3 regions of the Exiguobacterium sp. RIT452 genome follow, and region 1 is predicted to be linked to each of the others. Evidence: riboswitches for the same ligand, from Rfam matches in the RefSeq annotation. Region 1 holds a riboswitch; each other region holds the start of a gene.
What was found. Region 1 has a riboswitch for S-adenosylmethionine ahead of D3D03_RS08805 (methionine ABC transporter ATP-binding protein). Riboswitches for the same ligand answer to the same signal wherever they lie in the genome.
Positions count from the first base shown of each region.

Region 2: it holds a riboswitch for S-adenosylmethionine, as region 1 does, so the genes downstream of both, D3D03_RS10790 (methionine ABC transporter ATP-binding protein) here and D3D03_RS08805 (methionine ABC transporter ATP-binding protein) in region 1, are expected to answer to the same signal.
Region 3: it holds a riboswitch for S-adenosylmethionine, as region 1 does, so the genes downstream of both, mtnK (S-methyl-5-thioribose kinase) here and D3D03_RS08805 (methionine ABC transporter ATP-binding protein) in region 1, are expected to answer to the same signal.

Region 1 covers NZ_QXJB01000002.1:661,301-665,166, forward strand. Annotated here, with positions in the region: gene D3D03_RS08795 (MetQ/NlpA family ABC transporter substrate-binding protein) at 1-280, opposite strand, end outside; gene D3D03_RS08800 (methionine ABC transporter permease) at 312-977, opposite strand; gene D3D03_RS08805 (methionine ABC transporter ATP-binding protein) at 974-1,996, opposite strand; SAM riboswitch class I at 2,077-2,182, opposite strand; gene D3D03_RS08810 (bifunctional cystathionine gamma-lyase/homocysteine desulfhydrase) at 2,242-3,408, opposite strand; gene D3D03_RS08815 (PLP-dependent cysteine synthase family protein) at 3,401-3,866, opposite strand, start outside.
Region 2 covers NZ_QXJB01000004.1:86,581-90,446, forward strand. Annotated here, with positions in the region: gene D3D03_RS10785 (methionine ABC transporter permease) at 1-418, opposite strand, end outside; gene D3D03_RS10790 (methionine ABC transporter ATP-binding protein) at 408-1,421, opposite strand; SAM riboswitch class I at 1,505-1,608, opposite strand; gene D3D03_RS10795 (aminotransferase class I/II-fold pyridoxal phosphate-dependent enzyme) at 1,671-2,858, opposite strand; gene D3D03_RS10800 (alpha-glucosidase) at 3,022-3,866, shown strand, end outside.
Region 3 covers NZ_QXJB01000007.1:14,431-18,296, reverse strand. Annotated here, with positions in the region: gene D3D03_RS13585 (2,3-diketo-5-methylthiopentyl-1-phosphate enolase) at 1-593, opposite strand, end outside; SAM riboswitch class I at 674-775, opposite strand; SAM riboswitch class I at 983-1,085, shown strand; gene mtnK (S-methyl-5-thioribose kinase) at 1,164-2,333, shown strand; gene mtnA (S-methyl-5-thioribose-1-phosphate isomerase) at 2,330-3,376, shown strand; gene D3D03_RS13570 (sugar ABC transporter substrate-binding protein) at 3,396-3,866, shown strand, end outside.

The DNA of each region.
Region 1 (3,866 bases):
CGTGTTGGAAATAGTTTGCGTCCAGTTCTTCTTCAGCGAGTGCTTTGTTCGGAAGAACGTAATCCTGGAACTTTTTGATTTCGAGTTTGTAGCCTTTTGCTTCATATTCTTTTTGAACGTGCTCGAGGATTTCAGCATGGGGAACGTTTGATGCTCCGATGACCAATGTTTTTGAATCGCCGCTGCCGCTGCCTGATGAAGATTCTTCTCCACATGCTGCAAGGCTGACTGCTAAGACCGATACTGCTGCTGTGCCGACAAATTTTTTCCAAAGTTTCATGAATGATTCCTCCAATGAATTAAAGTTAGTATTATCGTTTATCGATTGCCTTGACGAGCAAATCACCAATAATCTGAATAATAAAGACGATGACGAGAATCAATAGTGTCGCAATGACGATGACGTCATTTTGGGAACGTTGGAATCCTTCGATGAAGGCCATGTCTCCCAGTCCACCACCACCGACTACTCCGGCCATTGCCGTGTAACCGACGAGTGCGACGAGTGTTACGGTAATACCTGAAACGATTGCCGGAAGAGCTTCCGGAATCAAGACTTTATAGATGATTTGGAATTTCGTTGCGCCCATCGATTCGGCTGCTTCAATGACCCCTTTATCGACTTCACGAAGAGCGAGTTCGACCATCCGGCCGTAAAACGGTGCCGCACCCAGAATTAACGCCGGTAACGCAGCGGTCGGTCCTAAAAATGATCCGACGATGATTAACGTGACTGGAATCAATAAAATCAACAGGATAATGAACGGAATCGAGCGGAAGACATTGACTAAAAAGCTGAGTACGGAATACAGCGCTCGGTTTTTAAACAACAGTTCTTCGTTTGTCGCGTATAACAAGAGACCGATGACCAGTCCGAGGATAAACGTCGCGAGCCCTGAAACAGCCGTCATATAAACCGTACTGCCGGTCGCTTCCCAGACCATTTCCCAATCCAATTCACTGAAAAATGTACTCATCGATGATCCACCTCCACTTCAACGTCACTCGCTTGAAGTTTGGCGATGACCGCTTGTGTTTCATGTTCGGCACCGATCAACTGAATGAACAGTGTCCCAAGGGCACCGTCTTGCGTCTGTCCGACGTTCCCGCCAATGATATTAAATAATAAGGTCGAATCTTTCATGACTTCGGCAAGAATCGGGCTTTCGGCAGTTGAACCGACAAACGTCAACTGAACGATTTTCCCGGTCGGATACCGTTCCCTTAATTTCGCAAACGTCAATTCGTTTTCTGATGAAGACGTTAACTGTTTCACGAACTCTTTTGTCATCGCTTGTTTCGGATGACGGAAGACTTCGGCGACCGGTCCTTGTTCGACGATTTTCCCGGCTTCCATGACGGCGACCCGGTTACAGATTTTTTGAATGACGTGCATCTCATGTGTGATCAAGACGATGGTCAGTTTCAGTTTTTTGTTGATGTCGACGAGCAACTCTAAAATCGAGTCCGTCGTTTTCGGATCCAGCGCGCTTGTCGCTTCGTCACATAATAAGACGTCCGGGTTAGACGCCAGTGCCCGGGCAATCCCGACCCGTTGTTTTTGCCCACCCGACAGTTGGGACGGGTAAGCCCCTTCACGTCCGTCGAGTCCAACGAGTTGAATCAGCTCGGCGACCCGTTCTTTACGGCGTGCTTTCGGATAACCACCGAGTTCGAGCGGGAACATGATGTTTTCTTCGACCGTCCGTGACCACAGCAGGTTAAAGTGCTGGAAGACCATCGAGACGTTTTTGCGAACACCGCGTAATTCTTTTGGACGTAACGTCGTCATTTCGACTCCGTCGATTTGAATCGAACCACTCGTCGGAGCTTCTAACATATTCAATAATCGGATCAAGGTGGACTTCCCTGCTCCCGAATAACCGATTATTCCAAAAATTTCACCGCGCTCGATTGTTAAGTCGACATTGACGACGGCTTCAACCGATCCGCGCTTCGAGCGATAAATCTTTCCTACATCCTGTAAGCGAATCAATACTGTCCCTCCTAAACGTAAAAAAAGTGCGCACGTTTTAGAGCAAACGCGCGCACTTTTTCAGTACACAAAACCATTTGCTCTCATCTTGCAGACATTCGTCTGCTGGAATTAGCACCACTTCGGAATAAATTCCGCGGTTGCCGGGTTTCATCGGGCCAGTCCCTCCACCACTCTCGATAAGAGTATTCGGTATTTAGTTATTTTTAATATAATCTGAATATTAGCAGGGGTTATTTTGCTTGTCAAACAGTTTTTTCTGAAACCGGTTGAAGCAGGCTGAAAGCACGTGCTAAATCTTCTTTCAAGTCTTCTGCGTCCTCAAGTCCAACCGAAATCCGGACAAGACCATCCGTGATGCCGAGCTCAGCGCGACGTTCTGCCGGAATCGAGGCATGTGTCATGCGTGCCGGAACAGAAATCAAGCTTTCAACAGCTCCAAGACTCTCAGCCAGCGTGAAGAAGTGTGTCGCTTCGACGAGTTTCTCCGCGTTTTCCGCTGATCCGACATCAAAGCTGATCATGCCGCCAAAACCAGTCGCCTGTTTTTGTTGTGTCGCATGACCCGGATGTGTTGGAAGTCCCGGATAGAAGATGTTCGAGACGACATCTTGTTCCTGTAAGAACTGAACGAGATCGTGTGACGTTTCTTCGATTGCATCCATCCGGATACCAAGTGTCCGTAAACCACGGACGAGCAGGAAGCTGTCCTGCGGTCCAAGAATACCGCCTGTCGAGTTTTGAATGAAGTGAAGGTCTTCACCAAGTGCATCGCTGTTGACGACGACGAGTCCGGCAACGACGTCTGAATGTCCGCCGATGTATTTTGTGGCACTGTGCAAGACGATGTCTGCGCCGAGTGCAAGTGGTTGTTGCAAGTATGGTGTCGCAAACGTGTTGTCGACGACGAGTTTTAAGTTATTACGTTTCGCGATGTCAGCGACAGCCGCGATATCCGTGACTTTCAATAATGGGTTTGTCGGTGTTTCGACGTACAGCATCTTCGTATTGTCTTGAACCGCAGCTTCCGTCGCGGCAAGATCCGTCGTATCGACGAACGTCACTTGGATGTTGAACTTCGGCAAGACACGTTGCATCAAACGGAACGTTCCGCCGTAGACATCATCGGTCATGACGATATGATCACCTGACTCAAGCAGGTTAAAGACAGCATGAATCGCAGCCATTCCTGATCCGAAGGCAAAACCGCGTGCGCCGCCTTCGAGGTCCGCGATCAATCGTTCGATGCTTGTCCGTGTCGGATTGGCTGTCCGCGAGTATTCGTAGCCTTCTTTTAATTGACCGATTTTCTCTTGTTTGTACGTACTCGTTTGATAAATCGGAAGTGTAACGGCACCAGTTGCTCGATCGACGCCTGTTCCTCCATGAATCAATGCTGTCTTTTTACGCATGTGTCTCGTCCACCTTTTCAAAGATTTGTTGGCTCAAATACCGTTCGGCACTGTCGGCGAAGACGGTGACGATGGTACTGCCGGGAAAACGTTCTGCAATATCAAGTGCTGCCGCGAGTGCCGCGCCGGCTGAACTGCCGACGAGCAGACCTTCACGTGCCGCTAATTCATGAACTTTCGTAAACGCGTCGTGGTCCGAAATCGTATGAATCTCATCGACCAGATCGCGGGAAACAAGGCTCGGCCATTTAGCCGTACCGATGCCTTCCGTCTTATGCGGTCCGGCTGGTCCCCCGTTGAGGACGGATCCTTCCGGTTCGACGATCGCGCCTTTTGTTCCAAGCCGCTCTTTCAAGTAAGCAGCGGTTCCTGCAAACGTTCCGCCTGACCCGCATCCGGCGACGAACCAATCGATGTGATCGAGTTCCGCCATCAGCTCAGGACCAAGTGTCCGCTGA
Region 2 (3,866 bases), on a different contig from region 1:
TGATGATGATGCGAAATGGTGTGGCGCCGCACGCCTCAGCAGCTTCGATCAAGCCCGGTGGAATCTCACGGAGTGAGGTCTCGACGAGTCGGGCAAGAAACGGAATAGCGGCAACACTTAAGCTGACAGAAGCAGCTGTCGGACCGATCGTATTGTCGAGCAACAATTGTGTCAGTGGAATCAATGCGACAAGCAAGATGATGAACGGTAACGAACGAACGATATTAACGAAAAAGTCCAAAATACTGCGAACGAAGACGTTTTGGAAAAACAATCCACGGTCGGTGATGAATAAAAGAATTCCCAGCGGAATCCCGACGACGAGGGCAAAACCAAGGGAAATCCCGACCATCAAGGCCGTTTCGCCTAAGGCTTTTGCCAACTCCGGTAACATCGTTTGAATCCGGTCAAGCCACATCCTGAATCACCTCAAGCGTATGGAGTTGCTCCTCAAGCCAAGTGAGGGCCCGGTTGACGTGAAGCGTTGGACCGGTCAGGCTGACGATCAACACCCCGAAGGCGACGTTTTGAATATAATCAACCTTTCCGTGCAGGATGCTGACCGAGATATCAAATTGTTTGATCGCTTCTGACAGCGTACTCTCACCGGTCTTTTCTCCCGTGAATTGGAGACGGATGATCTTCCCGGGTGTCGTCCGAAGTATCCGTTCCGGCAACTCGATTTGCAGTGCTGTATCGACGTAATGTTTTGTGACGTCATGGGTCGGTTGACTGAATATGTCGTAGGTGTTGGCGACTTCGACGACTTCACCGTGAGCCATGACGGCGACGCGGTGACAAATCTGTTTGACGACATCAATCTCGTGAGTGATCAGGATGATCGTCAGACCGAGCCGTTCATTCAAGTCCTTCAGCAATTCCAGAATTTGCAGGGTCGTGACCGGATCGAGAGCTGATGTTGCCTCGTCACATAACAGGACACTCGGATTATTCGCCAGGGCGCGGGCAATCCCGACCCGTTGTTTTTGTCCGCCGCTGAGTTGGCTCGGGAAATTCGTCTCAAATCCTTCAAGTCCGACCAGGGCAACGAGTTCTTTGATCCGGCTTGGGAAATCACTGCGTTTGACGCCGGCTGCCTTTAAGGCGAACGCGATGTTGTCGGAAACATTCCGCGATTGAATCAATTGGAAATGTTGAAAGATCATTCCGATCTTCAGGCGCAACTCTCTTAGGCTGCCTTTGGATAAATCGGACAGTTTGATACCGGATACTTTGACCGTTCCTTGGGTCGGTGTTTCGAGTCCGTTGATCAAACGCAACAAGGTACTTTTTCCGGCACCGGATTCACCGATGATGCCAAAAATTTCTCCTTGCTGAATCGTTAAGTTGACGTCACGCAGGGCGAAAATCGGTGTCCGGTCACGTACGAACCGTTTGGTGATGCCTTTGAATTCAATCATCTGTTGTTTCCTCCCTATACAAAAAAATCGCCTTTTTCCAGTTAAGAGCAACCAGAAAAAAGCGACGAAGTGTAAGATTTCGTAACTTATCTCTCAGAATGAAACATTCTGTAGGATGTGGCACCGTTCCTTAAAGGTGGTTGCCGGACGTCGTTGGGCCTATTCCCTCGGTCGCTCGCGATAAGTAGATATGCTGTTGGGATTTACTTTAACGGAAATCATTCCCATCTGTCAAACGTTTTTTCAGAATTATTCCGCAACGGCTTGCTGAAACAGATTGAGCTGACCAATCCGTTCGGCAGCTTCGACCAATCGTTCGGCGTCGGCAATCAAACTGATCCGGACGTAGCCTTCGCCATATTCACCGAAGAAATGTCCCGGTGTGACGGCGACATGCGCCTCGTCCAGCAAGTGGTCGGTAAAACTTTGTGACGTAAAGCCGGACGGGACCGGCAACCAGACGAAGAAGGAACCACCAGGGATCGGTCCATCCCATCCGATGTCTTGTAATTTGCCGAACAAGGCATCGCGACGGGCTTCATACAGCGCACTCAGCTCACGGACACACGTTTGGTCGCTTGACAGGGCGACGGTCGCTGCGTGCTGGATGGGTGTAAAGGCACTGACGTATAAGTGTTCCTGGTACGTTTCGATACTTGAGATGACGGATGGATTCCCGATTGCAAAGGCGATGCGGAAGCCGGACATGTTGAAGCGTTTGGATAATGAAAAGAGTTCGATTCCGACGTCTTTCGCTCCTTCGGTCTGGAGGAAACTTCGGGTCGGACCATCAAAACTGATACCGCCGTACGCCAAGTCATGGACGACACAAATGTCGTTCGCGTCAGCGAAAGCGACCGACTGTTCAAAGGCTTCCGCCGTCGCCGTCGCGCCGGTCGGATTGCTCGGATAGTTGAGGAACAACATCCGGGCCCGTTCGACATCCGTCGTATCGAGTAACGTGTAGTCAGGTAAAAAAGCATTTTCCGCAAGGAGCGGTAATGTGATCGGGTAAGCACCTGCCAATGCCGCGCCGGAAAGATAGTCGGGGTAACCGGGATCGGGAACAATGACACCTTCACCCGGATTGACGATTGTTTGCGGCAAGGCGACGATGCCGGCTTTACTGCCGAGCAAAATGGCGACCTCAGAAGCAGGATCAATCGTCACACCGAATTCGGACTGATAAAAATCGGCTACAGCCTGTTTGAGAAAATCATGTCCGCGAAACGGAGGATATTGGAGATTGGCGGCGTCATTGATGGCCTCTTTTAGGGCGTCCAAAATATGTACGGGCGTGGTTTGGTCCGGTGTTCCTTGACCAAGCGTGATGACATCGTGGCCGGCTGCTTTGACGGCACCAATCCGCTGAGCGAGTTCAGCAAAGACCGGAGCGGGCAGCCGATCAATCGCAATCGATGGGGCGAAATGTTTCATCTGTGTTCCTCCTTGTTAGGTATTGTCGTCAAGGATAGCGAATTTTCAGTCAAAAGAAAAGGGTTTTTTCATAATTGTTGATAATTGGGAAAAACGGCCGCTCTCTTTCATGTTTTTGATACACTGAACAAGAAGACGATTAGATAACTAAGGAGATGATCGGATGAATCGAACCTGGTGGAAAGAAGCCGTTGTCTATCAAGTGTATTGGCGCAGTTTTAAGGACTCGAACGGAGACGGGATGGGAGATTTACGGGGGGTGATCGAAAAGTTGGATTACATCGCGTCGCTTGGTGTGGATGTCATCTGGTTAAACCCCTGTTATACATCACCCGATGTCGATAACGGATATGATATTTCCGACTATTACACGATCATGGAAAAGGCGGGAACGCTGTCCGATTTGGAGGAATTGATTGCGGCAGCCCATGAGCGGGGCTTAAAACTGATTCTTGATCTCGTCGTCAACCATACGAGTGATCAACACGCTTGGTTCGAGGAATCGCGACGTGGCAAGACGGGCGAAAAGGCGGACTGGTACATTTGGCAGGATGGGGAAAAAGGAACACCTCCGAATAACTGGCGCTCCTATTTCGCACCGAGCCCGTGGACGTGGGATGAGACACGCGAGCAGTATTATTTCCACTCGTTTGCATCGGAGCAACCGGACTTGAACTGGGAACATCCAGCCGTCCGACAAGCCGTCTATACGATGATGCGGTGGTGGGCGGACAAAGGCATCGACGGATTCCGGATGGATGTCATCAATCTGATCAAAAAACGCGCCTCGTTTGCGGATGTTGCCGATCCCTTTGATCTGTCCTATCTCGGCAATCAACCGGGCATCCACTCTTTTTTACAAGAAATGCATGACGAGGTGCTCGCGGGAACCGATTTATTTACGGTCGGAGAAATTCCGTTCGTCGGTCCGGAAGATGGTTTGCTGTACGTCGGGGAAGACCGCAATGAATTACGGACGCTGTTTCACTTTGAAGTGGCGGATGACAT
Region 3 (3,866 bases), on a different contig from region 1:
GCATAGAGGGCCCGTTTACCGGTCCGTTCATAGTGCACATCGAGGACTTCCCGTCCGATCCGCGCCCGGTCGAGTGCGGGTGTCAGCGGATTGTCGTATAAGATCTCGTCATCCTTGACGAGATCAATCCCGCCGGCAAGCTGGGCTTCGAGTTGTTCCCGTAAAAAAACGAGGTCCCGTCCGATGACGCCTTTGAAGATGCTCATCAACAGGGGGCGGTCATGGACTTGGATCAATTGGCGGACGCCCTCGATGCCGAATTTAGCACCGGGAAAATCCGGTGTGAACGAAGCGGGAAGCTGGAGATCCGTCAGTTTGATTTGACCGTCGAGCGACAGCTTGCCGAAGACGGTCGTCAAAATCGCCGAAAAGTCCCGTGAGACGTTGTGTTCCGGATAACGGATCGTGACATACCCTTTTCCGTCGTGTTCTTCCGTATGGACGACTTGTCCTTTGAAGGATTCAAGCTGTTGTTGTTCCAAATGATTCAAATCGGTCCATGAGCCGACCGTCAGACCGAGGGCGATTTGCTCTGCCCGTTTTGGTAACTGATCGGTCACGCCGAGTTGGTAAGTTGCGGTAATGTACGCCATGATCGTCGTCTCTCCCTTGTTAAAAAATACAAAAATGGTCCCTCGTCAATGACAAGAGACCATGAAAAATTGCGCGTGGACTCTTATCTGTCAGCGTGTTAGCTGCAAGAATTAGCACCGTGCCAAGTGGTCGGTTGCTGCGACATCGTAGGGCTCGTCCCTCCGTCTGCTCTTGATAAGAATTGGATGAAATTGTGAAATCTAATTGCAATTTTTACATGAGATGCCGGACTTGTCAAACTATATTTTGAAAATTTATTTTTTTGAAAATACTCCTTCTATAGATGTCTCCGTTTTGAGCGGATTGCACTAAAATTTGGAATTGACAGAGGGTGGTCGGCGCACGTAGTATTCAAATCAACATCAAACCACACGACAACTACATATGACTCTTATCGTGAGTTGGCAGAGGGAATTGGCCCGAAGACGCCGCAGCAACCGACCATCCGGCACGGTGCTACATCCAACAGACATTCGTCTGAGAGATAAGAGGACGGAGTATTCTACTGCGCCTCTTTTCTTTGACGAAAAGGGGCGTTTTTTCGTGTGATCATCAAGGGGGAAATCAGAATGGGATATCAAGCATTTACAGTACAGGACGCCATCGAACGGGTCCGGACACTCGGTCTGATCGGCAACGAACCGGTGACGGCAGAAGAAATCGGTGACGGCAATTTAAACCTGGTCTTTCGGATTCATGCGGGGGACCAGCACCTGATTTTAAAACAAGCGTTACCGTATGCGAAGGTCGTCGGTGAAAGCTGGCCGCTGTCGCTCGAACGGGCATGGATCGAACAGTCCGCGTTAAAAGAATTCGCGAAAGTCGCGATTCCGTTTGTCCCGCGTGTGTATCATGCCAGCAAAGAAGAAGCCTTCACGGTGATGGAAGACTTGTCTCATCTGACAATCGTCCGGGCTGGATTGCTTGCGGGAGAAAAGTATCCGTTGCTCGCGGAACACATCGGTTCGTATTTGGCCCGGACGCTGTTTTATACGTCGGATTTTGCCCTCGGACCGGTCGCGAAAAAACAGATCGCCCGTCAGTACTACAATCCGGATCTGTGCGACATCACGGAGAAACTGATTTTCACGGACCCGTTTTATGATGCGGAAACGAATACGATTGAAGCAGGACTGGAAGCGGAAGTCGACCGGATCTGGAACGACGCGGAGCTGAAACGGGAAGTCGCAAAGCTCGAAGCCCTGTTCATCACGAAAGGTGATGCCTTGCTGCACGGCGACTTACATACAGGCAGCATCTTCGCCTCGGCGGAAGAAACCAAGGTCATCGATCCGGAGTTCGCGTTTTACGGTCCGTTTGGGTTTGATGTCGGTCAGTTCATCGCCCATCTGTTTTTTGCCGCTTATCCGGACTATGACCGGTTGCGCGAGGAACGGATCAAGGACATCGATACGTTTTGGCTGACGTTTGCGTCGACGTTCAAGGCGTTGTGGGAGCGGGAAGCGGTGGAGCCGTTCCGTTCAGCGGACGGTCTCGTTGAGGATGTCCTCAGTACGATTTTACAAGATGCGCTTGGGTTTGCCGGATGCGAGTTGATTCGCCGGACGATCGGACTGGCACCGGTCGCGGACTTGGAACAGATTACCGATCCGACCGTTCGTCTCGAACGAAAACGTCATGCGTTACGCCTCGGTACTGCGTTGATCAAACGCCGGACGGAATGCAAGACGTTTACGGATCTGCGGAACTTTGATGTAACGGAGGAACTCAGCCGATGAGTCAATTCGTTCAGAGCATCATCTATGAAAACGGAACAGTGACGATCTTGGACCAAACCCGTCTCCCGGAAGAAGAACGGTATGAAGTCATTCACGATTTGGCGCAGGCGATTGAAGCGATTAAACAACTGCGTGTCCGGGGGGCGCCGGCAATCAGTTTATTCGGCGGTTTCGTCCTCGTGCAGGAAGCGTTTCGGACAACAGGATCGCTTGACGAAGTGAAACAGGAACTGCTGACGGTGTCGGCCCAATTACTGGCCACCCGGCCGACCGCCGTCAATTTGCGGAACGTGCTCGACGAACTGAATCAGCTCATCGTTTCGGCCACGACGCTTGCAGAACTGCCGAAACGTCTGGAACAAAAAGCGGTGGCGCTTTATGAAGCGGATGCCAAGACGTCACGGCAAATCGGCGTGCATGCCTTGGAGTTGTTTCAGGCCAATGACCGGGTGTTGACGATTTGTAATGCCGGATCGATTGCGACAGCGGCTTACGGGACGGCACTGGCCCCGTTTTATCTCGCCAAGGAGCAAGGCATCCCGTTATCCGTCTATGCGTCGGAAACACGGCCTTTGTTGCAGGGTGCGCGTTTGACGACATGGGAGTTGCAACGGGCAGGGATTGACGTCACCTTGATCACGGACAATATGGTCGCGCATACGATCAAGGAAAAACAGATCACCGCCATCATCGTTGGAGCGGACCGGATTACCCGAAACGGCGATACGGCCAATAAAATCGGGACGTTCCAGCTGGCGTTACTCGCACGTGCCTTCGGAATTCCATTTTACGTCGCCGCACCGCTGTCGACGTTTGACTTAACGAGTTTATCAGGCGACGAGATTGAGATCGAAGAACGGGCAGCGACGGAAGTGACGCAGTTTGCCGGACAGGTGACGGCGCCTGCGGGTGTACCGGTCTTTAATCCGGCGTTTGACGTGACACCGCACGAACTCATCACTGCCATCATCACGGAACTGGGCGTCATCGAACGACCGAGTGTGGAAACGATCGAACAGACGGTAGGACAACAGACCATTTAAACAGACAGGGGAGATCCAGATGAAAAAATTAGCATTTGCTGTACTTGCACCGGCGGTCTTGCTGGCTGCTTGCGCCAATAGTGAAGCGACACCGACGAAAAAAATCAGCGGTGTCCCGGAAAGTGTCCAAGGAGACGTCAAGATTGCCGTCATCCGCAATCTCGCATCCGACGATCATACGAAACAATTTTTGGACGGTGCCCGGTCAGAAGGGGAAGCGCTTGGTTTTAAGGTCAACACGTTCATCTCCGAAGGCAATGACGTCAAGTTCAAGGAACTGGTGGCACAAGCCGTTCAGCAGGATTATGACGGACTGATCATCTCGCACGGAAAAGAAGATTATGCCTACGACATGATCAAACCGGCAATCGACAAAGGGATTAAAGTCGTGACGTTTGATACGGTGACGAAGAAAAAAGACCAGACGTTAAAAGGCATCACAGAGACCTTCCAAGATGATCACAAACTGGCGCAACTTTCACTCGATGAA